DNA from 2 places in the Janthinobacterium sp. BJB304 genome. Region 2 is predicted to be linked to the other one. Evidence: predicted binding sites of a transcription regulator. Region 2 holds the regulator's gene; the other holds the start of a gene.

Region 1 (14,636 bases), on a different contig from region 2:
CTGTTCCAGGTAACCGGGCACGGGCGGCTGCAAGCGTGACGGGCGGCCCGTGCGCAGGTTGACGAATGCCTGTTGCATCGACGTGGCGCGCAAGTGCGCCTCGGCATCCGTGTCGGCGGCGAAGACGTTAAAGCCCAGCATCACGTACGGTTTTGCCAATTGCTTCGACGGCTTGAAGTGTTCGCGGTAATAGGCCACGGCTTGCATCATCATCTGCGGCGCGAAGTGCGAGGCGAACGCATACGGCAAGCCCAGGTGGGCGGCCAGCTGGGCGCCGAACAGGCTCGACCCGAGTATCCATACAGGCACTTTCGCGCCCTTGCCGGGCACGGCCAGCACGCGCTGGCGCGGCTCGTCGGACATATAGTCGATCAATTCCAGCACGTCCTGCGGAAACTGTTCTGCGTCGGACTGCAGGTCGCGGCGCAGGGCGCGCGCCGTCGTCTGGTCGGAGCCGGGCGCGCGGCCCAGGCCCAGGTCGATGCGGCCCGGGTGCAGCGCTTCCAGCGTGCCGAACTGTTCCGCGATGACGAGCGGCGAGTGGTTCGGCAGCATCACGCCGCCCGCGCCCACGCGGATGGTCTTGGTGCCGGCCGCCACATGGGCGATGACGACGGCCGTGGCGGCGCTGGCGATGCCGGGCATGCCGTGGTGTTCGGCCAGCCAGTAGCGGTTGTAGCCCCAGCGTTCGCCGTGCTGCGCCAGGTCCAGCGTGTTCTTGAACGACTGGCTGGCGTTGCTGCCTTCGGCGATGGGCGCGAGGTCGAGTATGGAAAATGGAATCATGGTAGCGATATCGGGACGTGGTGGAAAATCACAATGGACGATTTGTCTATCCCCTGACGCTGGCAGGGTCACCCATGACGGCGTGGCGGGGAAGACAGGCTGTGCACATGATAATGCGAATCGGGAATTTGCGTACTGATCGGTAAAAAACTCGTGTCGATTGGAAATTGGCGTGGGCGATGCTAGAGTGGGCCTCCCCACTTCACGCGCCCCGCCATGTTCAAGAAACCCCTGCTGTTGTCCCTGCTTGGCCTGCTGCTGCAGCCCTCCGTTCACGCCGCCCCCGTCAGCCCGCAGGCGCAGGAGACGGCCCGCTACGCGCTGGCCACCTATCCCGAACCGCTGATCGCCAGCCTGGCAAAGATGGTCAGTTTCAACACGGTGGCCGACCCGGCCGTGCCGTTTGCCGACAATCCCCAGCACACGGGTTTTAAACGCTACCTGGCGGCCGAGGCGCAGCGCCTCGGTTTCGATTTCCACGATCATGGCTACGTGGTGATCATCGGCATGGGCAAGGGCAGCGAGCGGGTGGGCGTGATCACGCACGGCGACGTGCAGCCCGTCAATCCCGCCACATGGGCCCGTTCGCCGTTCGAGCTGGACCGTACCAGCGAACCGGGCAAACTGCTGGGACGGGGCACGGAAGACGACAAGGGCCCCATCGCCACGGCCCTGTACGCGATGAAAGCCATCCAGGACAAGCAAGTGCCGCTGAGCAAGCGCATCGAGCTGTACGTGTACATGGCCGAGGAGTCGGACTGGGAACCGCTGAAACAGTTCCTCAAGACCCACACGCCGCCGCAAGTGAACATCACCATCGATGCGGAATATCCGGTGGTGACGGCCGAGAAGGGCTACGGCTCCATCAAGCTGACCTTGCCGCCGCGCACGGCCATGCCGGCCGACGGCGCCCCCGTGCTGAAGAGCCTGACGGGCGGCTTTTTCGGCAGCCAGATTCCGGAAGACGCCACCGCCGTGATCGAACGCGCGCCGGCCGCGCTGGACGCGGCCATCCGCGCCCGCGCGCAGCAGCAGAAGGGCATGCGCTACAGCTACGCGCGCGAGGGCGGCACCTTGACGGTGACGGCGCTGGGCGTGTCGGCCCACTCGTCAAAGCCGGAAGACGGCGTCAACGCTATCAGCATGCTGGCCGACGCCCTGGCCGTGCAGCCGTGGCAGGGCACGCAGGCGGCCGACATGCTGTCGTTCCTGAATGAACTGGTGGGTACCGGCATTTACGGCGAACGCTTCGGCCAGATCGCCTACCGCGACGGTTTCATGGGGCCGATGACGGTGGCGCCTACCGTGCTCAAGCAGCAAGGCGGCGAGCTGGAACTGAATATCAACTTGCGCCGTCCGCAAGGCAAGACGGCGGCCGTGCTGCAGCAGCAGGTGACGGCCGCCTTCGATGGCTGGAAGGCGCGGCGCCTGGTGCCGGCTGCGCTGCAGGTGCAGATCGGCGAGCCGTGGCTGCAGACGAACGCGCCGCAGATTCCCACTTTGCTGTCCGTCTTCGAGCACTACACGGGCATGGCGCATCCGCAACCGGTCGCCATCGGCGGCGGCACCAATTCGCGCCTGTTCCCGAACGCCGTCAGCTTCGGCCCGGCCATGCCGCACACTGTCTACACAGGGCATTCCGAGCACGAGTTCATCACGGAAAAACAGTTGCTGCTGAACTTGCAGATGTACACGGCCGTGCTGATCGAACTGGCGAAATAGGCGCTTGCAAAAATAGAGGGAAGTCATAGACTGCAAGCCGGAGACCAGTCCGGGCGCCGAACTTTTTATGCGCGTGCTGGTCTTACGTTTCCATGTAGGAAGGGAGCAGCTATGCATGAACAACAGGACGCCCGCCTGGCGCCAGGCAGGGCAGGCGGGGCGGTGCCGCGCCGGACGCCGCACGAGGGGTGGTCATGAACTGGCCGCTGGAACTGGAAGTGGCGCACAAGCTGGCGCAGATACGGGGCTGGCTGGAACAGGAGCGTGCCGGCGCCGTGCGCCTGCGGGGCGTGGACTGGTTTGCGTGGGCCACGGCGGGCGCGTCGAACAGCCATTGCCATACGGCCGAGTGCGGTTGCGCGGAAGTGTTGGTGACGCGCGACGCGGCCTACATCCTGACGGACGAAGCCGAAGCCATGCGCATGCGCGAAGAGGAAGTGCGCGGTCCATGGACGTGGCAGGTGTCGCCCTGGATGCAGCCGCAGCTGTATGAATTGCGCGAGCATTTCGTGCAGCATGCGGCTGGCGGCTTGCCTGTTTTGTCCGACCGGCCGGGCTTGCACGAACGCAGCCTGCCGGTGGCCCTGCGCGAAGAGCGGCTGGTGCTGCTGGAATCGGAGCAGCAGCGTTACCGGCTGGTGGGGCAGCAGGCTGCCGGCGCGGCCGCCGATGCGCTGCGCCAAGCCCGCCCCGACTGGAGCGAGCTGGAGCTGGCTGCCGCGTGCGTGCGCGCGCTGTCGCTGCGGGGTTTGCAAGCCGTGCACGTGCTGGTCAGCGGCGAAGACCGCCAGCGGCGGTACCGGCGCGCGCCGCCAGCCCAGGTGATGCTGGGTACGCAAGCCGTGCTGGCCCTGTGCGCGCGGCGCTTCGGCCTGTGCGCCAGCCTCAGCCGTCAACGGCGCTTCGGCCCGGCGCCGCGCCGCGCCGATGGCGTGGCCGTGGCCATGGACGATGCCGATGCTGCCATGCTGGCGCTGGAAGCGGTGGCGCTCGACGCGTGCGAAACGGGGCATGCGCTGAGCATGGTGTATCACGCGCTCGACAGCGCCTACGCCTATGCGGGCCAGCCCGACACTGTGCGCACCAGCCGGCAGGGCGGCATCCATGGCTACCTGGCGCCCGAAGTGGCGGCCGGCGCGCACACGGAAATCATCCTCAAGCGGGGCATGGCGCTGGCCTTCCACCCCAGCCTGCCCGGCAGCACGGTGGAGGACACGTTTTTGCTCGACGGCAGCCAATTGCACAACCTCACGCATGACCCGGCCTGGCCTTCGGCCGTGGTGCAGGGGCGCAGCCGGCCGCTGACCCTGGCGCTGGCCTGAGGCGGCTTGATGCGGCCAGGGGTGGAAAACCTCGGCAAGTGTCCCTCGGCGAGTGTGGGCCAGCCCCGGCGCATGTCAATAGCGCTGCATCACGCCTTTTTGCACGCTGACCCGCTCGCCGATCTGGAAGGCGGGCTGGGTATTTTGCACAAAGGTGCGCGTCGTGCCATCGTCCAGGCGCAAGGTGACGCGGTACAGCATATTGCCCGCCGCCCCCGAGGTGCTGCCGGCGGTGCCAGATGTGCCCGCCTGCATGTCGGCACTGCCTTGATCCATGCTGCGCGGCACGGTTTCTATCGATTGGACCGTGGCCGAGCTGATGTTCATGCTGGACTGGGCCGCCGTATTGCTGCTCATGCCGGTATCGGTGGCGGTGCTGGCCGTGCTGCTGGCCGGCATGCTGGTTTGCGGCGTCGTGCCGGCCGGTGCAGCATAGGTTTCGCCGCTATTGCTACGTGCCAGGCCGGTATTCTCCGTGGAATGGCAGGCCGCCAGCAAGGCGCATGTCAGGCCGGTCAGCAGCAGGGTTGTTTTCGATCTCATCTTGGTCTCCTCATGGTCGCACACTCAGGATCGGTACCCGCAGTGATTGCGGATAGCAGCGATTGCTGCATGTAAGAGCATGGCGGAACCAGGATGTTCGGTGGCCGGCATTGCCGATTGAGATAGATCAAGCGGCTAATTGCCGTGCTTGGTATAAAAGATGCTGGCAATTACCACTTCGTGCGGCTGCACGCTTCCTCACTGTTGAATCGGGAGAAAAAATGTCATCTGGCCCTACCGCAAAACTGATCGATGAGTTGGTGCTGGCCGTCGGCGGCACCGCGCGCGATGCCCGCGCGCGCCATGGGGGCTGGCAGCCGGCGCGAGGCGCGCGCCCTGATGCGCCGCCTGGGCACGCGCAGCGCGCGCAGCCAGGGGCAGTTACGGCTGGAATTGCTGGACAGCGAAGCGGACCGCGCCTGACGGGCGGCGCCGCGTCAGGCGTCGGGCAGCGGCGCGCCCTTGCCGAGGGCGGCGGCGACCATTTTCGGCCAGAGGAAAGACAGCGGCAGGCAGACCGCCGCGGCCGCCGTGATATCGACCACCCAGTCGCTGACGGCGCCATGGCGGTAAGGCAGGAAACTCTGGATGAATTCGTCCAGCGCGCCCATGGCCGCCACCATCAGCACCGACAGCAGCGCCCGGCGGGCCATGCCGCCGGCCGTGCCGCTGAACAAGATCAGGGCCAGTACGCCATAGCCGAAGGAGTGCAGCACGCCGCCCGATGCATATTGGCCCACGTCGGCGCGCACGCCGGGGATGTCGCCGATTAAAATCACCAGCACATACAACACCAGGGCCGTGCGGTAGCGCAGGCGTTCGTAGCGGTCGGCAAAACAAAGTTCGGGCAAGGGTACAGGCATGATGCGTCAGGATGGGTGGAAAGGCAGTCACAATATCATGGGCGTGGCGGGGCACCGTGTTTTTGCGCAAGAGCTTGCTGGTCAGGAAAAAAAAGGCCCGCGGGGGCGCGGGCCAAAAACCCAAATGAAATGGGTCAAGAGTTGAGAGTTGCTCGGTACTTACCCTGTCGCGCGCCTTGCCGGCGCCCGCCACGGTCATGAAAGGGGAGTGGTGTGCCATGGCGGCACACCTGTCTGTAGTCAGGCATATCGGTTGCCTGTACAGCAGATGAAGCAAGTATAGGGGTCGAAGATGACGGGCTGATGACACGCCGCAACATTTTTTTGCGGCAGGCGGAATGAGCGGGAAGATTGCGGGAAATGGCAAGAATGGCCATGTTGCAGCAGCGATGGCAAAAAAAAAGCCCGCTGGTGAAAGCGGGCTTAAAACTATTTTCTTGGAGGAGAATAGTGGAGACAAGTGCATTATGCTGCGTCGCACGATATGTGTCTAATGATCTTTTTAGATATGCATTATTCTTTTTTGATATAACTCGATTGCGTCACTCTTTCACGGCCACCGTGTAGTTGAGCGCCATGCGTCCGCCATCGACATAGATGGTCTGGCCCGTCATGTAGGTGGCGTCGTCGCTGGCCAGGAAGGCGGCGATGCCGGCCACTTCTTCCGGCTCGCCGCAGCGGCCCAGCGGCGTGCGCGACAAAATCGTGTGGCGCGCCTGCGGGCTCGACAGCACTGCCTGCTTGGCCAGTTCCGTCAGAATGGTGCCCGGCCCGATGCCGTTCACGCGCACGCCGTGCGGCGCCAGGTTCAGGGCCATGACCTTGGTCAGCTGGTTGATGGCGCCTTTCGACACCACATATGGCACCTGGTTCGGGATCGCCAGCTCCGCATTCACGCTGGACATATTGATGATGCAGCCGCTGTTGCGCTTGACCATCTCGCGCGCCACGGCCTGGCCGCACAGGAACATCGACTTCAGGTTGATGCGCATGACCCTGTCGAAATCGTCTTCGCACACGTCGAGGAAATCGGCCGCATGCGTGACGCCCGCATTGTTGACGAGGATATCGATGTGCCCGAACTGCGCCAAGGTTTCCTTCAGCATGGCATCAACGTCCGCTTTCTGGCTGACGTCGGCGCAAAAGAAGCGCGCCTGCGGGCCGAGGGCGGCCGCCGCCTGCGCGCCTTCGTCCTTGATGTCGACCAGCATCACTTGCGCCCCTTCGGCGATCAGGCGGGTGGCGCAGGCCAGGCCGATGCCTTGCGTGGCGCCCGTGACGATGGCGGTTTTATTGACTAATTTCATGTGTGCTCCTCGGCGGGGTATGGGGGCCGCGCTGCCAGGAACACCAGCCCGCGCGGCAATGGGCAGATTTTAATCCCTGGGCAGGAATCAGAGGAGGATGGGTTCGTTCGGCAACTGGTTGCCGCGCGTCCCATTGGCGGGGAAGTGGCTTTGCAGCAAGGTATTCAGCTGCTGCAAGGCATCGAGCGTGCTGTCGTGGTAATTGCCCTCCTTGAACCCTTTGGTCATGGTGCGGCACACGGCTTGCCACTGCTCCGGCGTGACGCGCCGGCCCACGTTGCGGTCGGCCACGATATCGACCTGGTGTTCGGCCAGGTTGATATAGATCAGCACGCCAACATTGTCTTCCGTATCCCACACGCCATATTGGGCGAACAGTTCGCGCGCCCGCTCGCGGTTGCTCACGCCTTGATAGGCCATGCCCGGCGTCAGGGCCGCTTCGACGATCAGGCGCACTTCGGCCCGGTGCATCGTTTCACCGTCGGCAATCGCCGTTTCGATGGCTTTCAGGGTGCGCTCGGGAAAGGCCTGGCGCGCCGTCGCCGGCGTGCCCCGCAAATGTTTCAGGGCCCGTCCGCAGCGCTGTCCGAATGTCAGTTGTTTCGTCATTACCAATCTCCCGAGGCGCCGCCGCCGTCAAAACCGCCGCCGCCGCCACCGAAACCACCGCCGCCACCGCCACCGCCAAAACCACCGCCACCGCCGCCGAAGCCGCCACCGCGGTTGTTCAGCGCCTGGTTCAAGATGCTGCCCAGCACGACGCCCGTGGCGCCGCTGGACCAGTTGCTGCCGCGCTGCAGCCGGTTCGGCCCGCCGCGCGAGCGGAACACGGTCACGAGCACAAGAAAGCCGAAGAACAGCAGCGGCAGCCAGAAGGTCAGGCCGCCCGCTTCCACGGTCGCCGGGGCCTGTTTTTGCGCCGGTGCGGGGAATTGCTCCTGGTTCAGCAGGGTAGCGATGGCGCCAATGCCGGCCACCAGGCCGCCGTAATAGTCGTTTTGCTTGAAATGGGGGGCGATGACGTCTTGCAGGATGCGTTTCGATTGCGCATCGGTCAGCACGCCCTGCACGCCACGGCCCGCTTCGATGCGCAAACGGCGCAAGGACGATGGGTTGTCCTTCGCCACCATCAGCAGCACGCCGTCATCGACGCCCTTGCGGCCCAGCTTCCAGGCATCCGTCACGCGGATGCTGTATTGCTCGATGGCTTCCGGTTCCGTGCTCTTGACCAGCAGCACGGCGATCTGGCTGCCCGTCTTGGCTTCGTAGTCGGCCAGCACGCCTTCCAGTGCCGCTTTCTGCTTGTCATCGAGCATGCCGGCGTTGTCCGTCACGCGCGCCGCCAGCGGCGGCACGGGCTGCAAGCCCTGCGCGCTGGCGGGCAAGGCTGTCCACAGCAGCGCCGTCGCCAGCGCCGCCAGATAAGACCAGGCTTTCATCTTATTTGCCGAAGTTGACGGTCGGCGCGGTCGAAATGGCTTTTTCGTTTTCCACCGTGAACGAAGGCTTGACCTTGTAGCCGAAGACCATCGCCGTCAGGTTGTTCGGGAAGCTGCGAGCATGCACGTTGTAATCTTGCACGGCGGCGATGTAACGCTGGCGCGCCACGGTGATGCGGTTTTCCGTGCCTTCCAGCTGCGACTGCAAGTCGCGGAAGCTGGTGTCGGCTTTCAGATCAGGATATTTCTCGGACACCACCATCAGGCGCGACAGGGCCGACGACAGCTGGCCCTGCACCTGCTGGAATTTTTCGAAGGCGGCCGGGTCGTTCAGCACTTCGGGCGTGATCTGGAAACTGGTGGCGGCGGCGCGCGCCTTGGTCACCGCTTCCAGGGTTTCGCGCTCGTGCGTGGCATAGCCCTTGACGGTGTTGACCAGGTTGGGGATCAGGTCGGCGCGGCGCTGGTACTGGTTGACTACTTCGCCCCAGGCGGCCTTGGTGGCTTCGTCCTTGCTCTGGAAGTCGTTGTAGCCGCAGCCCGTCAGGATGCCGGCCAGGACGGTGACGCTCAGGGCCAGGCGCAGCCATTTGGTGAATTGATTGGTGATTTGCATGATGGGTTCCGTGCAGAGTAAAGGAGGTGGGGCAAATATACCTGAAACGGCCCGCCATGTCGGTTTAATAAGCGCCGGCCGCCGCCTCAGCCTGCCTTCCCTGGCCAGCGCCGCGTTACAATACGGGGTTTGCAACTGAATATAGAGAAGGTGTGCCGTGAATTTCATCAATAAATTATCCGCCGCATGGACGGCCAATAATTCCCTGCTGTGCGTGGGACTGGACCCCGACCTGGCGAAACTGCCGGCCGAACTGCGCGACTTGCCCGATGGAATCACCACCTTTTGCACGCGCATCATCGATGCCACGGCCGACCTGGCCTGCGCCTTCAAGCCGCAGATCGCCTATTTTGCCGCGCTGGGCGCGGAAAAGCAGCTGGAAGACATCTGCCGCTACGTGCGCGAAAATTACCCGCACATCCCCCTGATCCTCGACGCGAAACGGGGCGACATCGGCGCGACAGCCACGCAATACGCGCGCGAAGCGTTCGAACGCTACGGCGCTGACGCCGTCACCGTGAACCCCTACATGGGCGAGGATTCGCTCGATCCCTACCTGGCGTGGAAAGACCGCGGCGTGATCATCCTGTGCCGCACCTCGAACCCGGGCGGCTCGGACCTGCAATTCCTCGATACGGACGGCGTGCCCCTGTACCAGCGCGTGGCGCGCCTGGTGGCCGAGAAATGGAACAAGAATGGCCAGTGCGCGCTCGTCGTCGGCGCCACTTTCCCGGAAGAACTGGCGCAAGTGCGCGCCATCGTGGGCGACATGCCGCTGCTGGTGCCTGGCATCGGCGCCCAGGGCGGCGACATCGCCGCCACCGTCGGCGCGGGCCAGACGGCGAACGGCATGGGCATGATGATCAGCTCCTCGCGCGCCATCATCTACGCCACGCCGCAGGACGGCGAAGACTGGGCCGACGCGGCGCGCCGCGTGGCCATTGAAACGCGCGATGCGATCAATCAACACCGCGCAGCGTAGGTCGGATTAGCGGCGACGCCGCGTATCCGACACCACCACGCTCGGGCCAACAATGTTGTCGGATTACGCTCTACGAGCTAATCCGACCTACGGCCGTATTGGTGGTTCAATGAGTAGGTCGGATTAGCGGCGTAGCCGCGTAATCCGACAATATCGGTAACGTCAACAATGTTGTCGGATTAGCGGGGCCTTGCCCCGCTAATCCGACCTACCCGGCCTGGTCCTTCAGTCGCGCATGGGCGCCACCATCTCCGCGTAATCGTACAATTCGCCCAGAATCTCTTCTCCCCGCTCATCGACCGATTCCGACAGCACGTCGATTTCCGTAAACAGCATCTCGATGGTACGGGCGCCGCCGTCGCCGTCGAACAATCGGGCGGCGCGGTGCTGTTCCCAGCGCAGGCTTTCCGCCTCGCTCAGGGTTTGCGGGAAATTGCGTGCGCGGTAGCGGAACAGCAATTCCTGCAGGCGCTCGTCGGCAAACGAGGGGCGGGCCGTGGCCAGCTTGGCCGGCGTTTCGCGACGCAAGGATTCGAGCAGGCGGCGGTCGTCGTTGCTGACGAAACCGTTGTACAAATCCTCATCCACGTCCAGGGCCGTATTGGCGCCCGGGCGCTGGAACACTTCGGCCCAGATGGCATCCATGTTCGGCGCCGCGGCGGCCAGCTGGGCGTTGATCTTCGCCGCATCCACGTCGATGCCCCATTGCGCGGCCATGGCCGGCGACAAGGTCTTTAAATTGCCGACCAACATGGGCGACTTGTTCAAATGGACGCTTTTCACGGGCAGACGCGTCATCCCTTCGGGCATGGCTTCCTTGCGCGTGAACAAACGCGTGCGGATGGTGTCGGCGTCCAGCTCGAACAGTTCGCGCGGGTCGTAGGCGCAGTCCCAGACGAGGATTTCATTTTTATTGCTCGGGTGCGTGGCCAGCGGCCAGACGACGCCCAGGCAACCCCGTTCGGCGGGGAACATGCCCGACACGTGCAGGAAGGGCTGGCGCTCGCCGGCGGCCAGGTGCATGCCCATTTCGCTGGCGACCCTATCCTTCTTGTGCAGAGCCAGGCAGAATTCGAACAGTTTCGGCTGCTTTTCGCGGATCAATCGTGCCAGGGCGATGGTGGCGCGCACGTCGGACAGCGCATCATGCGCCGCTTCGTGCACGAGGCCATTGGCCTTGCTCAAGTGTTCCAGTCTAAAGCTGGTCTGGCCATCGTCGCGCTTCGGCCATTGAATACCTTCCGGGCGCAGCGCGTGCGTCATGCGCACCACGTCGAGGATGTCCCAGCGGCCGCAATGGTTTTTCCATTCGCGCGCGTACGGGTCGATCAGGTTGCGCCAGAACAGGAAGCGCGTGACTTCATCGTCGAAACGGATGGTGTTGTAGCCGACGCCGATGGTGCCCGGCTCCGAAAAGGCCGCTTCGATGGTGGCGGCGAACTGGTGTTCGGGCACGCCCAGCTGCAGACATTGCTGCGGCGTGATGCCCGTGATCAGGCACGATTGCGGATCGGGCAGGAAATCATTTGCAGGCTGGCAATACAACATGATCGGTTCGCCGATCTCGTTGAGTTCGGCATCCGTGCGGATCGCGGCGAACTGGGCCGGGCGGTCGCGGCGCGGCTGGGCGCCAAAGGTTTCGTAGTCGTGCCAAAGAAAGGTCTGGTTAGTCATTGATGGTCGTAACTTAATGTTGCTGAATGGGTTATCCGGGCCGCTAAAAACAAGCCGCCGCTTCAGTTTTCTGAAAACCTGCCGATACTACACGAGAGGATGGTCATCATCGCGTTTCCCGCATGGTGGCATACATTGTCCGTTCAAGGAGGTCTATCGTGTCAATTCCCATCGCCGCAGGCGGCAATTCCACCCCTTCCGTGACTTCCGTCAGTCCGGGCGTTGCCGGCAAGGACGATAAAGTCCAGCAAAAGGATGGCGTCAACGCTGAAATGAGCGTGAATGACCGCAGCAAGCTGCAATTGAACGCGTCCATCATGCAGGCGTCGCTGAACGTGTCCATCGGTTCCGAGAACGAACCGCTGGCGCTGCTGTACAAGACGGCCATCACCAACATCAATGAAGCGCTGAAAGGCCAGTACGGCGACGATGCGATCCAGAACGCGGCGTCGCAGGACAACAGCGCCGAAGCGACGGCGAGCCGCATCGTCTCGCTGTCGACGGGGTTTTTCGACGCGTTCAAGAAACAGAACCCCGACATGGACGACGATACGGCCCTGACCAAGTTCATGGACACCATCAGCGGCGGCATGGAAAAAGGTTTCAAGGAAGCGCGCGACATCCTGGGCGGCTTGAAAGTGCTGAACGGCGATATCGCCGGCAATATCGACAAGACGTATGAGCTGGTGCAGAAGGGCTATGCGGATTTCATCGCGGCGCACAGCAGCAAGAAGGATGATGCGGCCAAGCCGGATGCTGCCAAGCCGGCCGACAGCAAGGCTGCCTGGGCTACAGCATGACCCGGTTGCGGCCCGATGCTTTTGCCCGGTAAAGGGCAGCGTCGGCCGCCGCGATCAGCGCTTCGTCGTCCTGTTCGGCTGCCAGGCTGGCCACGCCGAAGGAACCCGTGATGTGCGGCAGCGCGCTGCGCATATCGGCGAAGATGACGGCTTGCTGCATGCGTTCGCACAAGCGTTCGGCGACCCGCAAGGCCACGTGTTCGCTGGTATCGGGCAAGATCACCATCATTTCCTCGCCACCATAGCGCACGGCAAAATCCGTGGGCCGCAGGGCCGCGCCCAGCACTTGTGCGGCAATGCGCAGCGCCTGGTCGCCCGCCTGGTGGCCGTGCGTGTCGTTGAAACGCTTGAAATGGTCGAGGTCTATCATCACCAGCGACATCGGCGAGCCGCTGGCGTGGGCCGTGACTATCATGGTCGGCAATAAATCGGTGAGCCAGGCGCGGTTGTACAAACCCGTCAGGCTGTCGACCATCGACATCTGGCGGTAGAACTCGCCCAGTTTCTGCCGGCGGCGCAGCAGGGCGTTGGCGGCGCGGATGCGGAAAGACAGCAGCCGCAGCAGGTTGCGCGCCAGGCCGTTCGATTGTTCGATCAATTCCCAGACGACGGCCGCGTCGATCACCAGCAAGTCAGTTTCTTCCAGGGCGGAAATGGCGGCCAGGTTGCTCGCTTCATCGAGCACCGATTGTTCGCCCACGCTTTCGCCGGGCAAGACCTTGCTGACGGTGCCGTCATCCATGCCCGTGTGGATGTCGGCGGCCACGGCCAGCGAACCGCGCAGGACGATATACAGGCTGGTGCCCTGTGTGTCGGCAATGGCTTCGCCCGCTTCGAGGCGCATGACGGGGCAGGGCGCCAGCATGGCGGCCGTCTGGCTATCCGCCCCATCGCGAAATAGCTGTAAATCGCCGATGTTGCAGCCTGAAGCGCCGAAGTTGCCGATCTGTTCCACAATCACACTTTCAAAAAGCCGGCGCGCGCGAGCAGGGGGCCGGTAGCTTCATGATAGCGTAAAGCGGCCTTGGCTGTAACGGCAAAGGCTTGCTTGGTGTCACTTTCTGTGGGAAATACGACAATTATTTCATTGCCGTGTTAATAAGTTGAAATGCTTGCTGTTCTACTATGGATGTTGTCGCGCAGGAAGGTGGCTCCAGATGTGCAAAGGCAGCCTTGAACGGCTGCCTCAGTCTCTGGAAATCCTGCAGGAGGGGAGTTACTCGGCGGTTTCTTCCGCTTCGGCCGTATCGATCACGGCATTCTTGCCGGTGGCGTGGCGCTTGCTGTCTTGCAGGCGGCCCAGGGCGCTATCGATGGCGCGTTTCAGTTTGTCGGTGGCGCCGGCAACGGATTGATGCACGGTGGCGTTCTGTTCGGTCACGGCAATCGGTTGATAGCCAGCAACGCGTGCTTCCATGACGCAGCGGATATCGTCGGCGCCGCCTTTCGGGCCATTCGTGTCGCTGATATGGACTTCGATGCGGGTCAGGTTGTCGCGGAAGCGGCTCAGTGCGCTTTCAAGTACGGATTGCACATGTTCGTTCAGTCCAGCGGTGTTGGCGATGGTGCTGTCGGTATGAATATTGATTTGCATATGCTTACTCCTGTCAATTCAAAAAAAACCCATCTCAGGCGTGCTGCGGCCTGGTTGCTGCCTCATGCACATGACGTCTGTGCATGGAACTTATCTTACTCCTCTTTCCAGTATTTCAAGAGGGTGCGCACGATTAAGATGAGCTTAACCCTACACCCAGGTCAAGTTTCCTCGCGGAATTTTTTCAAGCCGGCGCCAGCTTTATCCATTGATGAGGCCGGCCGCGATATTGATCGACAGCCCCAGCACGACCAGGTTGAAGAAAAAGCTCAGCACGGATTGCCCCAGCACGATCTGCCGCATCAGCCGCGTCTGTACGGAAACGTCCGACGTTTGCACGGCCACGGCGATGGTGAAGGCGAAATACAGAAAATCCCAGTAATCGGGGTTTTGCTCGTCGTCGGGAAATTTCAGGGGGCGTACTGCGGGGTCGGCCTGGTAATACAGGTGGGCATAGTGGAAGCAGAACAGGGTGCCGACGAGGAACCAGGAACCGACCAGTGTCAGGATCGTCAAGCCGTAATGCAGCGCGCGCTCGTCGGGCGCCATGTCTTTCATCGAAGACAGTTGCGAGACGATGGCCACCAGGCTCATCACGGATGCGACGGACAGGGCCGACAGGACCGTGGTGGCCCGCTCATCCTGGCGCGCCGCCATCACCTTGACCTTGTGATGGTTGGCGCGCATCATCATCCAGGCCATCGTCGCCAGGTAGAACCAGACGGCGACATTCCACGCCGTCAGCAAACGCGTCATCTGTTGCCAGGAAGAGGGCAACAGCAGGCCGACCGCCACGCCGATGGCCGTGGCCATGCTCAGGTGGGGGCGGCTGCGGATGAAGCCGTGCAAGGGAAGCGTGATTTTCATGGTGCAAGTTCGTCAGTGGCAATAGCGCATCTTAGCCTTTAGTTTGCGGTCGCGGTGGGCGTCCTGGCGGCCGCTTCCTTTTCGTGGTGGGGGAAGCGGTCCATGCGCGACAGCACGGGGA
Region 2 (14,636 bases):
ATGGCGTTATCGGCAAAGGCATTGCGCTCGAGGTCCATGTCGACCGTGTTGCCATCGACGGCGCCCTGAGCCGGCGCGCGGTACAGCAGCGGCGTGCCGTCGGCCAGGGTCTCGACCTTGCCGCCCGTGCTGCCACCCACGGCGGCGGCGACGCCCTTGCCCGGCATATGCTGCGGCGCCGTGCCCTTCAGGGCCGGCTGCACGCCATCCTTGCGCGCCATCGCCCCCTTCAGCGCGCTGGCGAAATCGACGTCGCGTGCCTTGTAGTTGGGCGTGTCGGCATTGGCGATATTCGAGGCGAGCAATTCCTGGCGCGTCGAGCGCAGGCTCAGCGCCGTCTCGTTGAAGCGCATGTAATCGTCGAGTTTCCCTATCATGTCAGGCTCCGGAAAGATCTGCCACTGGCGCCTGAGATGGCGGAAGGATGGCGGTATAGTGATGACAGGAAACATAGTACGGCGCCCGCCGGCAAGACCATCGTCGGATCAGACCGTACTTTTACCCCTTAATCGTCGCTTCAAACGGAGCGGCGCCCACTATCATGGCACTATTCCAGAGGCCTATACCATGAAAACACCGCTTGCTTTCTTCTTCGCTCTTGCCGCCCTGCCACTGCTGGCGCAGGCGCAAAACGCCGGCCGGCAGACGCCGGAAGCGCTGCGCAACAGCGTGGAACAATTCCTGCAAGTGCAAAGCAACGGCTTGCCGGGCAAGGTGACGGTCACCGTCGGCGCCGTCGATCCGCGCCTGAACCTGGCCGCCTGCCCAGCGCCGCAAGCCTTCATGGCGCCAGGCGCGCGCGCCTGGGGCAAGACGACCGTGGGCGTGCGCTGCACGGCCCCCGCCAACTGGACCATCTATCTGCAGGCGAACGTGGCCGTCGTGGGCGACTATGTGGCCAGCGCCGTGCCGCTGGCGCAAGGGCAAGCCATCGATGCCAGCCAGCTGGTGACGATGCAGGGCGACCTGGCAGCATTGCCGGCAGGCATCGCCACAGACATGGCCCAGGTCGTGGGCGCCAGCACGAATATTTCCTTGCCGCCAGGCACGCCGATGCGCCTCGACACCCTGCGCCGCAAGCCGGTGGTGATGCAGGGCCAGCTGGTGCGCGTTGTTTCCAGCGGCAACGGTTTCCAAGTGGCATCAGAAGGACGCGCCATCGGCAGCGCCGGCGACGGTCAGACGGTACAGGTACGCACGCAGAGCGGCCAGCAGATCAGCGGCGTGGCGCGGGCTGGCGGCATGGTGGAGGTGGCGTTCTGAACGCGGATGGATAGCGATATTGTAGTCTGGCGCACTAAAGTTCCTGGATAAGATGCCGATAAGAAGTCATATCCCGGAGTTTTTTGACTTCGACCAGACGAGGATCACGCTGTGAAAATTACCGATAACACCATTAAAAGCAATCCCGGCCTGCCGGTGGCGCCTGCGAATACCTCGGGCGCCCGGAATGCCGAGAAAGCCCAGGCAACACCGACAACGTCGGACAATGTACGCCTGTCGCCGCAAGGACAGGCATTAGCGGCCAGTGCAACTGCCGGCAGCGGCGCCGTGTTCGACACGAAGAAAGTCGAACGCATCAAGCTGGCGATCGCCGACGGCCAGTTCCAGGTCAACTCTGAAAAAGTGGCGGACGGTCTCCTCGACACGGTCAAGGACTTGCTGCACTCACGAAATAGATAGGTTACCTCATGCAATCAGTGACTCCGTTTTCCAGCCTGCGCGACGAGCAACAGCTCATGACCACATTGCTGGCATTGATGAAAGAAGAACAGCGGCATCTGGTTGCGGCTGACATCGATGCAATCACGGAGCTCACGGCCCGCAAGACGGCGCTCGTCGGGCAATTGAGCCAGCTGGCGGCGCAACGCCACCAGGCGCTGGCGGCGGCCGGCTTCACGGCCGCCGAAGCGGGCATGGAAGACTGGCTGGTCAGCACCAGCGACGCCGAGGCGGCGCCCCTGTGGAAAGCCCTGCTCGAGACGACGCGCGAAGCGAAGGAACAGAACCGGCTGAACAGTCTGCTGGTCAACAAACACATGCTGCACACGCAAGGCGCCCTGAACGCCATGCGCCCCACTGCCCAAAGCGGCAATTTCTACGGCCCCAGCGGCCAACCGATGGCAAACACGGCCAGCCGGCGCGTCGTCATCGGCTAAGCGCCTCCCGTCTTCCCCCAGCGCAGGCAACAGCAGCGACAGGCACAGCAATAAGCCATTGCTGCACGCCTGACGCCGTCCCGAACAGCGGCCCCATACCACGACCATCCTGCACATCACCGCCGCGGCGCCCCTCCAGGGAGGCTGCGGCAGAGCCGGCATGCCCGCATTCCCTCCACAACGCCGCACGCCAAAACAACAGCGCCCCCCCCCCCTTCACGCCCACACATTTGAGCACGCTCAAACTTGAGGGGAATGATGACTATATGCTAATCCCTAGCATACGCCGCACCAATACATGGTGGGACTTTCCTCGCCGACACGAACATCGTTCCCGCAGGCATAGCTAATCCATTGCACGCGTCCGGCTTGCGCTTTTGCGCTGCGCCATGACGCACACCACTTCAACTGCAAGTACACAGGAGCATGATATGAACTCTCTCTCAGTAACCAAGGCTGGCGCGGCGCTGCTGCTCGGCTGCACCCTGCTGGCGCCAGCCGCGCAGGCCGAGACGCAAGCCGTGTTCTACAACCATCTCGTATCGACGGCCGTGGTGGCCACGCCGCTGCTGGCGCAAGACACCTTGTTCGTCGACACCTTCACGACGGAGCGCGGCTCGCTGCTGCAAACAACCACGTTTACGGTCGGCAGCGGCGTGCAATCGTTCACGGGCAACGCCGCCTGGCTGGTCACGGGCGCCAGCGAATTCGGTCCCCGCCTGACTGGCGTCAACATCGACTTGTTCGACTCCAGCAACAACCTGGTGCAATCGGATACGTTCACCGGCGTACTGGGCAGCTTCGCCCATTCCACCTTCAGCGGACTGCTGGGAGCAGGCACCTACACCCTGGTGGCGACGGGCCTCGGCGTGCGTGATTCCGTGCTGGACATTTCCATCACCACGGCCGTGCCCGAACCGGAAACCTACGGCATGCTGCTGGCGGGACTGGGTCTGATCGGGTATAGCGTACGGCGCCGCAAGACGGCTGCCTGACCCGCACCCGGTGCCTGCAAGCACTGCCGTAGCTGGCAGACCTGGCGCCGGTGCGGCGACGCCATGCACGGACTGGCCATGCACGGACTGGCCTATGCACGGACTGGCTTATGCACGGGCCAGCCTATGCAGGGGCTGGTCTACGCACTCAACCGTGCGTGGGCCGGCCCGTATGCTGACGGAATTTCGCGGCGATGCCATTCGCCTTGATCAGGGCGGCGGCCTGCTGCTCGGGTGTCAACTCATTTTGCAGCCAGTGCCAGTAGCTGTCCTGGTAGGGATTGGTGGTGCCGGGCGTGAGGATGTCGTCGTAGACCATGCGCAGGGCCAGCAGGTAGCCATACGCTTGCGGCGCGTCTTTCTGCACCACATCGCCATCGCGCAGGTAGGCCATCATCAGGGTCGACACGCTGGTCAGTTCCGCCTCATCCGCCTGCGCCGTCAGCTGGGCGATGGCTTGCCGCTTCCATGCCTGCACCAGCGGATCATCGGGACGGTTGCGCAGCGCGCTGCGGTCGCCGAACGGGCCTTCCGACAGGAACAGGGTAGCCGCGCCCGGTACGCCGCCTTGCGCGGCAGTGGCCAGGTAGCCGAGGCGGTCCTCGCGCTGGCGCTGCGTCAGACCCGCGCACAGCTGCTGCTGGGCGGTTTTTTCTTCCACCGTCATCTCGCGCCCCAACTCGAATTCCATCCCCGGCAAGCGGTTTTCGCGCTGGAAGACGATGCAGTCGTCGATCAGGTTGTAGGCCGCATACGCGTCCTCCGGCTTGCCGCTGGCGCCCAGGCGTTCGAGCCGCTGTGCCAGGGACACGACAACGGGCGCGGCATCGGCGACCGAGGTGGCGTCGATATTCAAATACGACGCCAGGCTGCGTCCCGCCGGCGCGCTGGCGGCAGCGGTGGCGCCAGTGTCCGGCGCGCCGCCATCGGGTGCGGGCCAGTATACGAGCGCCAGCACTGCCGTGATGGCAGCGGCGATGGCAATACCGCTCAGTTTGCTGTTCATATGAGGTGGCGCATAAAAGGAAATGCACGTTACCACAGGCGCACGGCAGCAGGCCGCACGCCTCCGCACGCTCAGCCGCCGGCCTTTTTCGGCTGGTGGCCCAGCTTGGCCAGCGCCGCCATCACCGTTTCGACATGGTCGCCCTGCACTTCGATCACGCCATCCTTGACCGTGCCGCCCGAGCCGCATTGCGTGCGCAGCTGCTTGCCCAGCAGGGCCAGCGCGATGGCGTCCAGCGCCAAGCCCTTGACCACGGTCACGCTCTTGCCGCCGCGGCCCTTGGTCTGGCGCGACACGCGCACCACGCCATCGCCCGCCGGCGCCGTCTTGGCTTGCGCCTTGCACGCGCATTGCGCCAGCGGCTGGCGGCAGGCGGGACACATGCGGCCCGTTTCAGTGGAATAGACGAGACCGCCCAGGGAGCTGCTTTTCATGATGGAGAGATAATAGGTAGAAATAAAAGAAAGATGGCCGCGCTTGTAGCAAGCGGCGGCGTTCAGTTGGCGGGAACCGGTGCCGGCGCCACAGGCGCCGTCGGCACTTCCGTCACCGTTTCCGGGATGCCCGAGAGGATCGTCACGGCGACCCGGCGGTTGCGCGCGCGCCCTTCCGGGGTTTCGTTGGGCGCCACCGGGATATTGTCGGCGTGGCCCACCGCCGTCAGGCGCGACGCCTGCACGCCGCTGGCGATGAACAGGCGCACCACGGCGCTGGCGCGCGCGGCCGACAATTCCCAGTTCGAGGCAAAATTGGAATTGCTGATCGGCTGCACGTCCGTATGCCCTTCCACCTGCACGTCGTGCGTGTCATCCTTGAGCAGCACGGCGACGGCGCGCAGGGCCTGGTCCGATTCCGCCGTCAGGCGCGCCGCGCCCGGGTCGAACAGCACGCTGGCATTGATTTCCACGCTCACGCCGCGGCTCGTCTGCGTGACCCGCACCTTGCCTTCCTTGACCAGCGGCGCCAAGGTGGACGTGAGGTCCTGCGCCAGGCGCGTCATGTGTTCGCGCTCGCGGCGGATCGCTTCCGTGCGGCGTTTCAGGGCGGGATTCGGCAACGGGATCGCCTGCGGCGCTTCCATGATGATGGGCGGCGCGCCCTTTTCCAGGCTGAAGGCCTGGCCGATGGCATTCTGGAAGACGCGGTACTTGCCTTCGTTGACTTGCGAAATCGCGTACATCACGACGAAGAACGCGAACAACAAAGTGATGAAGTCGGCGTACGAAATCAGCCAGCGGTCCTGGTTGTCCGGTTCCTCGTCATACTTCCTGCGCGCGCGCCGCATCATGATCAGTGCTCGTGCAGCAGGCTGGACACGCGCTCTTCGATGATGCGCGTATGGTCGCCCGTGGCGATGTCGTACAGCACGGCGGCCGTGATTTCATACTGCAGCACGCGGCGCGAGACGATGGCCTTGAGCTTGTTCGCCACCGGCAGGAACAGCAGATTGGCCAGGCCCACGCCATAGATGGTGGAAACAAAAGCCACGGCGATGCCGCTGCCCAGTTTGCTCGGGTCGGTGAGGTTTTCCATCACGTGGATCAGGCCCAGCACGGCGCCCAGGATGCCGATGGTGGGAGAATAGCCGGCCGCCGATTCCCACACCTTGACGGCCTGGCGCTCGGCCATTTCGTAGGCGGAAATTTCCACGTCGAGCAGCTGGCGCAGCTTGTCGGGCGCGATGCCGTCGACGATCATGCGCAAGCCCTTGGCGTTGAAGCGATCAGCCGTGTTTTCCATCAGCCGCTCGAGCGCCAGCGGGCCGTCGCGGCGCGCCGTCAGGCTCCATTGACCGATGTCGCGCGCCAGCGCGGCGCGCGTGTCGGCGGGCGGCAGGAAGACCCAGCGCAGCATTTCCAGGCCGCGCACGAAGGTGCGCAACCGCGTCTGCAGCAGCACGGCGCCGAAGGTGCCGATGATGACGATGGCGAAGGCGGCCGGCTGCAGCAGGGAGGCCATCTTGCCGCCTTCCAGTGCCTGGCCGACCAGCAGGCCCGCCAGCGCCAGCGCCAGCCCGATTACGCTGGACCAGTCCACGCCTGCTCCCTCAAGGTTGCGCGCAGGCGCGCGACGGCCTGGGTATGCAGCTGCGAGACACGCGATTCGGATACGCCCATCACCGCGCCGATCTCCTTCAGGTTCAGCTCTTCTTCGTAATACAGGCCCATGAGTATTTTCTCGCGTGGTGGCAGCGCGTCGATGGCATCGATCACGGATTGCCGGAAATCGGTATCGAGCAGGGAACGCAAGGGGTCGCTGTCCTCGTCCACGCAGTGGCGGTCGAGGAAGCTGTCATTGCCGTCCGGGTCATGAAAGTCTTCGTAATACACGAGCTGGTGGCCGCCGCCGTCGCCCAGCATTTCCTGGTAGTCGGCCAGCGACATCTTGAGCAGCTTCGCCACTTCCGATTCCGTCGGCGGATGGCCGAGGCGCTGCTGCAAGGTGCTCATCGCCTCTTCGATCTTGCGCATGTTCTGGCGCATGCTGCGCGGCAGCCAGTCGCTGGTGCGCAATTCGTCGAGCATGGCGCCGCGGATGCGCAGCACGGCATAGGTCTCGAACTGCGCGCCATGCGTCTCTTCATAGCGGCTTATGGCATCGAGCAGGCCGATCATGCCGGCCTGGATCAGGTCATCGACCTCGACCGAAGGCGGCAATTTCGCCTTCATATGGTGCGCCAGACGCTTCACCAGCGGAATGTGCTCCGTCAGCAAATAGTCCTTGTTCGATTTCCCTTTGACCGTGTACATAGGCTGCTTATTGTTTTCTCATCTTATCTGGTGCTGCGGTTCGATTCAGGCGCTGAACTGGTGCGGGCTCCCCGTCTGGTACAAGGTGCCGCCAAGCACCGGCGCCGCCGAACGGGCCAGCCGCTCGGCCAGTCCGCGAAACGCCACCGAGGCGCCCGCCAGCGGAAACGCATCGACCACGCTGCGGCCCAGGCGCGCCGCGCGGTGCAGATATTCATCGGCAGGCACCGAACCCATCGAGGTCAGCTTCACGGCCAGGTAGCGGCTCGCCGCCTGTGCCATATTATCGTATACCACTTTTGCCTCGGATTCGGAAGCGCCCGTGACGAGAATGCCGAACGGGCGGCGTCCCAGTTCCTGGCTCAGGCGCTTGATCAGGCAGTAGGCCGCCTTGATCGAAGTGGCGCTGGTCGACACTTGCACCACGATATCCGACGAGGCCATCAAGGGCACGGGGAAGCAATCGCCCTCGTCGGCCACGACGCCGTCGACCAGCACGATGCCGCTCTGGCGCGCCAGCACCTCGAAGGTCTTGCCCAGGCGGCGCAGTTCGTCCTCGCCCGCATAGTCCATGCTGTCCATCAGGTGGTTGCGCGCGCCCAGGCTGGCCACGCCGAAGCCTTGCGGCACCTGATGGATGACCTGGTTCAGGCCGCACTGCTGGCGCGCCACGTCGCGCAGGCTGGCGCCGTGCGCCAGTCCCAGCCGTGCAGCCACGCCATCGCTGCCGCCGCTGGCGTCAAGCAGCAGCACGTCATTGCCGCCATAGGCGAGCGAAGCGCCCAGGTTGACCAGCATGGCGCCCTTGTCGTCCTGCGGCGTGGCCGAGAGGAACGTCATGACGCGCGGCTGCGGGCCGGCCAGCATGCGGCGCAAGCCCTCGGCCTGGTCGAAATCGAAATTAGCCAAGGTGCACCCCGCGCGCTTCATTGTTGCGGGCGGCCGCCTGCGCCATCAGGAGCGGCAGTTCGGCGTCGGAAAACTGCGTGGCCGCCGAGTCGCGCTTGAGCTTGAAGGCGCGGTCGATCAGGTAGCCGCGGTCGGCCAGGTACAGGTCTTCCGGCACGCGCTGGCCGTTCGACACATAAAACAGGTTCAGCTTCTGGCGGATCACCACGTCGAGCACGTTGCCGATCGACGCCGCTTCATCGAGCTTGGTCATGATGCAGCCGGCCAGGCCGCTGCCCTGGTAGGCGCGCACCACTTCGTTCAGCGTTTCCTGCGTCGCCGTCGAGTTCAGGCACAGCAAACGCTTCACGTCGGCGCCGGCGCCCGACAGCATGGCCACCTGTTCCGTCACCATCTGGTCGCGCTGGCTCACGCCCACGGTATCGATCAGCACCGTGTGCTTGTTCTTGAGTTCCTTCAGGGCGATGCGCAAGTCCGCTTCGTCCTTCACCGAATGCACCATCACGCCGAGGATCTTGCCGTAGATGCGCAGCTGTTCGTGCGCGCCGATACGGTAGGCGTCCGTGGTGATCAGGGCCAGCTTTTCCGGGCCGTGGCGCATCACGCAGCGGGCCGCCAGCTTGGCCGTGCTGGTGGTCTTGCCGACACCGGTCGGGCCGACCAGCGCGAACACGCCGCCCTGCTCCAGCATGGCGTCTTCATTGGCGACCGTGTTCAGGTTGCGGCTCAGGACGGTCTTGATCCAGCGCATGCTTTGCGCGCCGTCGAGGCCGGCGGGCAGCTTGTCGATCAGGTAGCGCGCCAGGCTGGCCGAGAAGCCGGCCGCCAGCATTTCGCGCAGCACGACGGCTTTTTGCGGCTCGCGCTGCTGCGTCGAACCCCACGAAATTTCCGCCAGCTGGGTTTCCATCATGCCGCGCATGGCGCGGATTTCATTCATCATGCCGCTCATCTCGGCGGCGGCGTTTTCCTTGACGTGCGCCAGCGCGCTGGCCATCATCTGCTGCATGCGGGCCATGTCCACTGGCTCGCCGGCTGCCTGGCGCGGCGCGGCAGGACGGGGCGCGGCCGGGCGCTGGGCCGGGGCGGCCGGACGCTGCGGCGTGGCGAACTGGGTCTGCAACTGGGGACGGGGCTGGGCCATTTCGGACGCGGCCGGCGGCGACGCCAGCGAAGCGGCATCGTCATTGGCCAGCGCAAGGATTTCCACCACGCCATCGGTCTGGCGGTTCGACAGGATCACGGCGTCGGGACCCAATGCTTCGCGCACCTTGCGCAGCGCATCGCGCGACGAGGCGCCCGTAAATTTCTTCACATTCATGACCGGCCTCCCAAGGCGGGGGTGGCGCAATATTGGCTGAACTGTGTGACCATCATCGACTCCTGTTGCTTGGGTGCTGTCTTCCACATGGACACAGATCACCCGGACAGTTTCTATTATTAGCGATGCTTGCAGGAAATGATCGAAGGAACAGGACGGGAAAGTACCCGTTATTCAGTTTGCCGGCAGGAAATTGATGTTTATTTGACCAAAAGCAAGGGCCGAGAAGCTGGGGTCAGACCCCCACTAACGCTAACGACATCTGGGGTCAGACGGGGACGCCGAGTCCCCCTCGCACGTTGGCGATGACCTTCATGTTGGCGGTGTTGAGGGTCTGACCCCGGCATTAACTATGTCAACTACTGCGCCCCCACCAGCGCCGTAACGCGGATCGTCTTGGTTTCCGGCACTTCCGCATGCGACAGCACTTTGAGCTGCGGCAAGGCGCGGCGCAGGAAGCGCGACAGCAGGGCGCGCAGCGGCGCCGGCACCAGCAGCACGGGCGTCAGGCCCAGCGCTTCCTGCTGCTGCGCGGCCAGGCCCGCCTGGTGGGCAATGGTATCGGCCAGGCCCGGCTCGATGCCGGCGCCGTCGCCGCCATTGCCCATCGCCTGCATCAGCAGGCGCTCCAGGCGGCTGTCAAGGGTCATCACGGACAACTCGGCCGCACCGGGGAACAGCTGCTGCACGATGGCGCGGCCCAGCGAGACGCGCACCAGCGCCGTCAGGTCGTTCGGGTCTTGCGTATGGACCGTATGCTCGGCCAGGGTTTCGATGATGGTGCGCATGTCGCGGATGTGCACGCCCTCGGCCAGCAGGTTCTGCAGCACTTTCTGCAGGGTCGACAGCGACAGCATCTTCGGCACCAGGTCTTCCACCAGGCGCGGCGCATCCTTGCCCAGGTGGTCGAGCAGCGACTGTACTTCCGCGCGGCCCAGCAGCTCGGACGCATGCGAGGTGATCAGGTGATTCAAGTGCGTGGCCACCACGGTGCCCGCATCGACGACCGTGTAGCCCATCGATTGGGCCTGGTCGCGCAGGCTGGCGTCGATCCAGGTGGCAGGCAAGCCGAACGCGGGGTCGCTCGTGGCCAGGCCCGGCAAGGTGCCGCTGGCCATGCCGGGATTGATCGCCAGGAACTGGCCGTTGAACGCTTCGCCCACGCCCACTTCCACGCCCTTGAGGGTGATGCGGTAGGCGGACGGCTTCAATTCCAGGTTGTCGCGGATATGCACGGGCGGCGCCAGAAAGCCCACTTCCTGGGCAAATTTCTTGCGGATGCCTTTGATGCGCTTGAGCAATTCGCCGCCCTGCGTCTTGTCGACCAGGGGGATCAAACGGTAGCCCACTTCCAGGCCCAGGGTGTCGACGGGCATGATGTCTTGCCAGCTGGCTTCTTCCTGCTCGGGCGCCACCGTGGCTGGCGGCGCTTCGGCCGGCTTTTCGGCCGCCGCTTTTTCCTGCGTGCGTTTCTTGCTGATCAAATACGCGGAGCCGGCCAGCAGCGAGGCCAGCAGGATGAAGACCATGTTCGGCATGCCGGGGATCAGGCCCATGCCACCGATGATGCCGGCGGTAATGTACAGCACTTGTGGTTTTGCAAACAATTGCCCCACCAGCTGGGTGCCGATGTCCTGTTCGCTGGCCACGCGCGAGACGACGATACCGGCCGCCGTGGAAATGATCAGCGAAGGAATCTGCGCCACCAGGCCGTCACCGATGGCCAGCAGGGTGTAGTTTTTCAGTGCATCGGCAAAGCCCATGTCATGCTGCAGCAAGCCCACCAGCAGGCCGCCGACGATATTGATGACGGTGACCATGATGCCGGCAATGGCGTCGCCGCGCACGTATTTGCTGGCACCGTCCATGGCGCCGTAGAATTCCGCTTCCTGCGCCACTTCCGTGCGGCGGCGGCGCGCTTCATCTTCGCCGATCAGGCCGGCGTTCAGGTCGGCATCGATGGCCATCTGCTTACCCGGCATGGCGTCCAGCGCGAAGCGGGCACCCACCTCGGCGATACGGCCCGCACCCTTGGTCACGACGGTAAAGTTGATGATCGTCAAAATGATAAACACCACGATACCGACCGTGTAGTTGCCGCCAATCAAGAAGTGACCGAACGCTTCGATCACTTTACCGGCCGCGTCGGCGCCCGTATGGCCTTCCGTCAGCACGACGCGCGTGGACGCCACGTTCAGCGACAGGCGCAGCATGGTCGACACAAGCAGGATGGTCGGGAACGCCATGAAGTCGAGCGGCTTGACCGTGTACAGCGCCGTCAGCAGCACGATGATGGACAGCGCGATATTAAAGCTGAAGAAAATGTCGAGGATGAAGGCAGGCAGCGGCAACACCATCATCGCCAGCAGCATGATGATGATGATCGGTGCGGCGACACCCTTGCTGGCGCTGCCTTTCAATCCGCTGAGCCAGGCTGGCATGGTCAGGCCGTTCATGGTGTGCTTCCTTTATTCTTGTCTGCCGCGTCTGCTGCGGGTTTGGTCTGCGATGCGGGGTCGAGCGGGTCGAGCTCGGGCGGCACGTCGAGTTTTTTCGGCTTGTCGGGGCGCTCGCCATGGCCGCTGCCGTAGCTGCGCAGCTGGAACACGTAGGCCAGTACTTCGGCCACGGCGCCGTACAGCGCCTCGGGAATCTCGTCGCCGATGTCCGTGTGCTTGTACAGCGCGCGCGCCAGGGCGGGCGCTTCCAGGATGGCGACCTTGTGTTCGCCCGCCAGTTCGCGGATCTTCGCCGCCACTTCGTCGATGCCCTTGGCCACCACCTGCGGCGCGCCGCGCGAATTCTCGCCATACTTCAAGGCCACGGCGTAGTGGGTAGGATTGGTCACCACCACGTCGGCCGTCGGCACGTCGGCCATCATGCGGCGGCGCGACATTTCGTGCTGCATCTGGCGTATCTTCGCCTTGATTTGCGGATTGCCGTCCGACTCCTTCGCCTCTTGCTTGACTTCCTGCAAGGACATTTTCATCTTGTTGGCGTAGTGCCACATCTGGTACGGACCATCGATGGCGGCGATCAAGCCCAGCGCGCCGACGATCAGCAGGAAGGCCGTGATCAGCAGACTGATCAGATGGGCCGAACCGGCGCGCAAGGATTCCACCGACAGGCCCAGCACGGCATCCTTTTGATGCTGCATCACCATCCAGGCGACGACGCCGACGACGAGGGTCTTGGCGATGGCCTTGAGCAGCTCCACCAGCGCATTCTTCGAAAACATATTGCCCAGGCCGCGAATCGGGTTGAGCTTGCCAAAATTGGGGGTGAACGCCTTGGAACTGAACAGCCAGCCGCCCACCAGCACGGGCGACGCGAGGGCGACGAGCATGATGGCCGCGGCGTACGGCAGGCAGGTCAGCAGAACGGAACCCACGTCGTAGCCGATGCGCAACATCATCGCGTCGGGATTGAGGATTTGCTCCCGGTCCAGGGTCAGCCCGGAAACCATGACAGCCGTCAGCCGCCGCACGATGGCGTCGCCGGCAAACCACAGACAGCAGCCGGACGCCATCAACACCGTAAACGTGGCCACTTCACGCGATCGCGGAACGTCGCCTTCCTCACGCGCCTGCTCGAGGCGCTTCGGTGACGCGGCTTCGGTCTTTTCTGCGTCGCTGTCTTCCGACATCAATCAACTCCGGTGAAGTCCTGCAGCCTGGCTAGGCGCAATACGGACTGGGCATGACGCATTATCGGTTCAATCAGCACAACGCCATCAAGGGAAAAGGGGGGCGAATCCCCTGCTTTTCCTTTGCCTGAATGAAACAAGGCGCCCCAGGCGCCCATTTCAGAGGGGACCGAAAAATGGTCAGGACAAGGCGCAGCCCCGAAGACAGTACGAATAGTACGGCGAGGGGCTGCAACGCAGTCATGGCCATTTTCTCGGGGCTCCTAACGATTTTTTCGTGCTTCGGCCTGTTTCACGGTCTGCTCGATGGCGCCAAACAGGGACTTGCCGTCATCGCCCAGCATTTCCAAACGAACAACATCACCAAACAGCAAGTACGGCGTGCTGGCGACGCCATCGGCGATCATCTCCTGGTTACGTCGCTCAACGATGCTGGAAAATCCCTTCTTGATCTCCTTGTTGGCGATGCCGCCCGCGCTGACCACGCTGCCGGCGCGCGCGTTGCGCGTCTGGCACAGATGGGCGAGCAATTGCGGGTAATTGAACGCCATGTCGGCGCCCGCGTGGGGCTGGCCCGTCAACTTGCCGTTCAGGCTGCAACGCAAGGCGTAATGCACCTTGCCGCCGCGCCAGGCGTCGCCCAGCTCGTCTGGCGTGATGGCGACGGGCGAGCACGCCATCGCCGGTTTCGCCTGCAGGAAGCCGTAGCCGCTCGCCTGCTCGTCCGGCGCCAGGTTGCGCAGGGTGACGTCGTTGACCAGCATCAACAGCTTGATGTTCAGGTGCGCCTGGTCGGGCGTCGAGCCCATGGCCACGTCGTCCGTGATGGCGGCGATGCCCGCTTCGTAATCGATACCCCACTGCTCGTGCGCCAGGGTGATGTCGTCATGGGCGCCGAGGAAATCGTCGCTGGCGCCCTGGTACATGCGCGGCGATTCGCGCAGATTGGCGGGTGCGTCAACGCCAGCGGCCTTGCAGGCCCGCTCGATCTGCTGCAGATAAGAAGCGCCGGCCACGCGCAAACTGCTGCGCGGCAAAGGCGCCATGCAGTTGGCGGGATCGAACTCGAAGGCGCGATGGCCGCGGCCGCTATTGATGGTCTGGTACAGCAAGTCCAGCTGGGGCGCGATGAAACTCCAGTCGTCGAGCGCCTTTTGCAGGGTCGAGGCGATGCCGTCGGCCAGATGGGCCGTTTTCAGGTCGCGCGAGACGACGGCCAGCTGGCCATCGCGCGTGCCATCGTTCAGGGTTGCTAATTTCATGTAGGGAAAACTTCGTCAAATGCAGGCAATTGAAGGCTAAAGACGCCAAAAAGCCGGGACATTCCCGGCTTTGACGGTCAGAGGAGTTTTACGCGAGAAGAGCGATCTGCTCGGGCGTCAGGTAGCACCACTCGCCTTCCGCGATGCCCAGCGATTCCAGGGTCAGGCTGCCGATGGCGGAACGGTGCAGCGCGCTGCAATGATTGCCGGCGGCGGCCAGCATGCGCTTGACCTGGTGGTACTTGCCTTGCTCGAGCACGATTTCCAGCTGGTGCTCGCCGCGCTTGACGCAGACGAGGGCGGCCAGCGGGGCCGGTTCGTCGTGCAATTGCACGCCGGCCAGCAGCAGGGCCACCAGTTCATCGGTCACGGGCTCCTGCGTCGTGGCCTGGTAAATTTTCGGAACGTGACGCTTCGGCGACGATTGTGCATGGATAAACGGGCCATCGTCGGACATCAGCAGCATGCCCGTCGTATCGTGGTCGAGCCGGCCGACGGGCTGGACTTCGCGCCAGGTGAACTGTTCCGGCAGCAGGGTCAGCACGCCGGGATGATGGCTGGGTTTGCGCGAGCATTCGAAGTTGGCGG

Evidence for each region. The regulator FliA, encoded in region 2, starts transcription of late flagellar genes. The targets are predictions, from matches to a motif close to CTAAAGTTTNNNNNNNNNNNGCCGNTA.
Region 1: a site for FliA is predicted at 11,315-11,341, ahead of CSQ95_RS18180 (DUF5610 domain-containing protein). Genes of this name have one in related genera too.

What each region holds. Positions count from the first base shown of each region.
Region 1 covers NZ_PDZN01000015.1:54,351-68,986, forward strand. The annotation lists gene CSQ95_RS18125 (LLM class flavin-dependent oxidoreductase) at 1-786, opposite strand, end outside; gene CSQ95_RS18130 (dipeptidase) at 1,003-2,508, shown strand; gene CSQ95_RS18135 (peptidase M24) at 2,703-3,830, shown strand; gene CSQ95_RS18140 (hypothetical protein) at 3,906-4,373, opposite strand; gene CSQ95_RS29695 (hypothetical protein) at 4,626-4,796, shown strand; gene CSQ95_RS18145 (VanZ family protein) at 4,811-5,236, opposite strand; gene CSQ95_RS18150 (SDR family NAD(P)-dependent oxidoreductase) at 5,779-6,543, opposite strand; gene CSQ95_RS18155 (TPM domain-containing protein) at 6,631-7,152, opposite strand; gene CSQ95_RS18160 (YgcG family protein) at 7,152-7,982, opposite strand; gene CSQ95_RS18165 (LemA family protein) at 7,984-8,598, opposite strand; gene pyrF (orotidine-5'-phosphate decarboxylase) at 8,756-9,580, shown strand; gene sbcB (exodeoxyribonuclease I) at 9,806-11,254, opposite strand; gene CSQ95_RS18180 (DUF5610 domain-containing protein) at 11,413-12,054, shown strand; gene CSQ95_RS18185 (GGDEF domain-containing protein) at 12,044-13,009, opposite strand; gene CSQ95_RS18190 (HPF/RaiA family ribosome-associated protein) at 13,271-13,648, opposite strand; gene CSQ95_RS18195 (DUF1345 domain-containing protein) at 13,850-14,515, opposite strand; gene CSQ95_RS18200 (MFS transporter) at 14,554-14,636, opposite strand, start outside.
Region 2 covers NZ_PDZN01000004.1:152,986-167,621, reverse strand. The annotation lists gene flgB (flagellar basal body rod protein FlgB) at 1-377, opposite strand, end outside; gene flgA (flagellar basal body P-ring formation chaperone FlgA) at 568-1,263, shown strand; gene flgM (flagellar biosynthesis anti-sigma factor FlgM) at 1,375-1,683, shown strand; gene CSQ95_RS06425 (flagella synthesis protein FlgN) at 1,692-2,159, shown strand; gene CSQ95_RS29615 (FxDxF family PEP-CTERM protein) at 2,591-3,154, shown strand; gene CSQ95_RS06415 (hypothetical protein) at 3,303-4,160, opposite strand; gene CSQ95_RS06410 (translation initiation factor Sui1) at 4,232-4,594, opposite strand; gene motD (flagellar motor protein MotD) at 4,657-5,445, opposite strand; gene CSQ95_RS06400 (flagellar motor protein) at 5,451-6,197, opposite strand; gene CSQ95_RS06395 (RNA polymerase sigma factor FliA) at 6,179-6,910, opposite strand; gene CSQ95_RS06390 (antiactivator of flagellar biosynthesis FleN protein) at 6,956-7,819, opposite strand; gene flhF (flagellar biosynthesis protein FlhF) at 7,812-9,140, opposite strand; gene flhA (flagellar biosynthesis protein FlhA) at 9,500-11,596, opposite strand; gene flhB (flagellar biosynthesis protein FlhB) at 11,593-12,786, opposite strand; gene CSQ95_RS06370 (fumarylacetoacetate hydrolase family protein) at 13,050-14,048, opposite strand; gene CSQ95_RS06365 (pseudouridine synthase) at 14,137-14,636, opposite strand, start outside.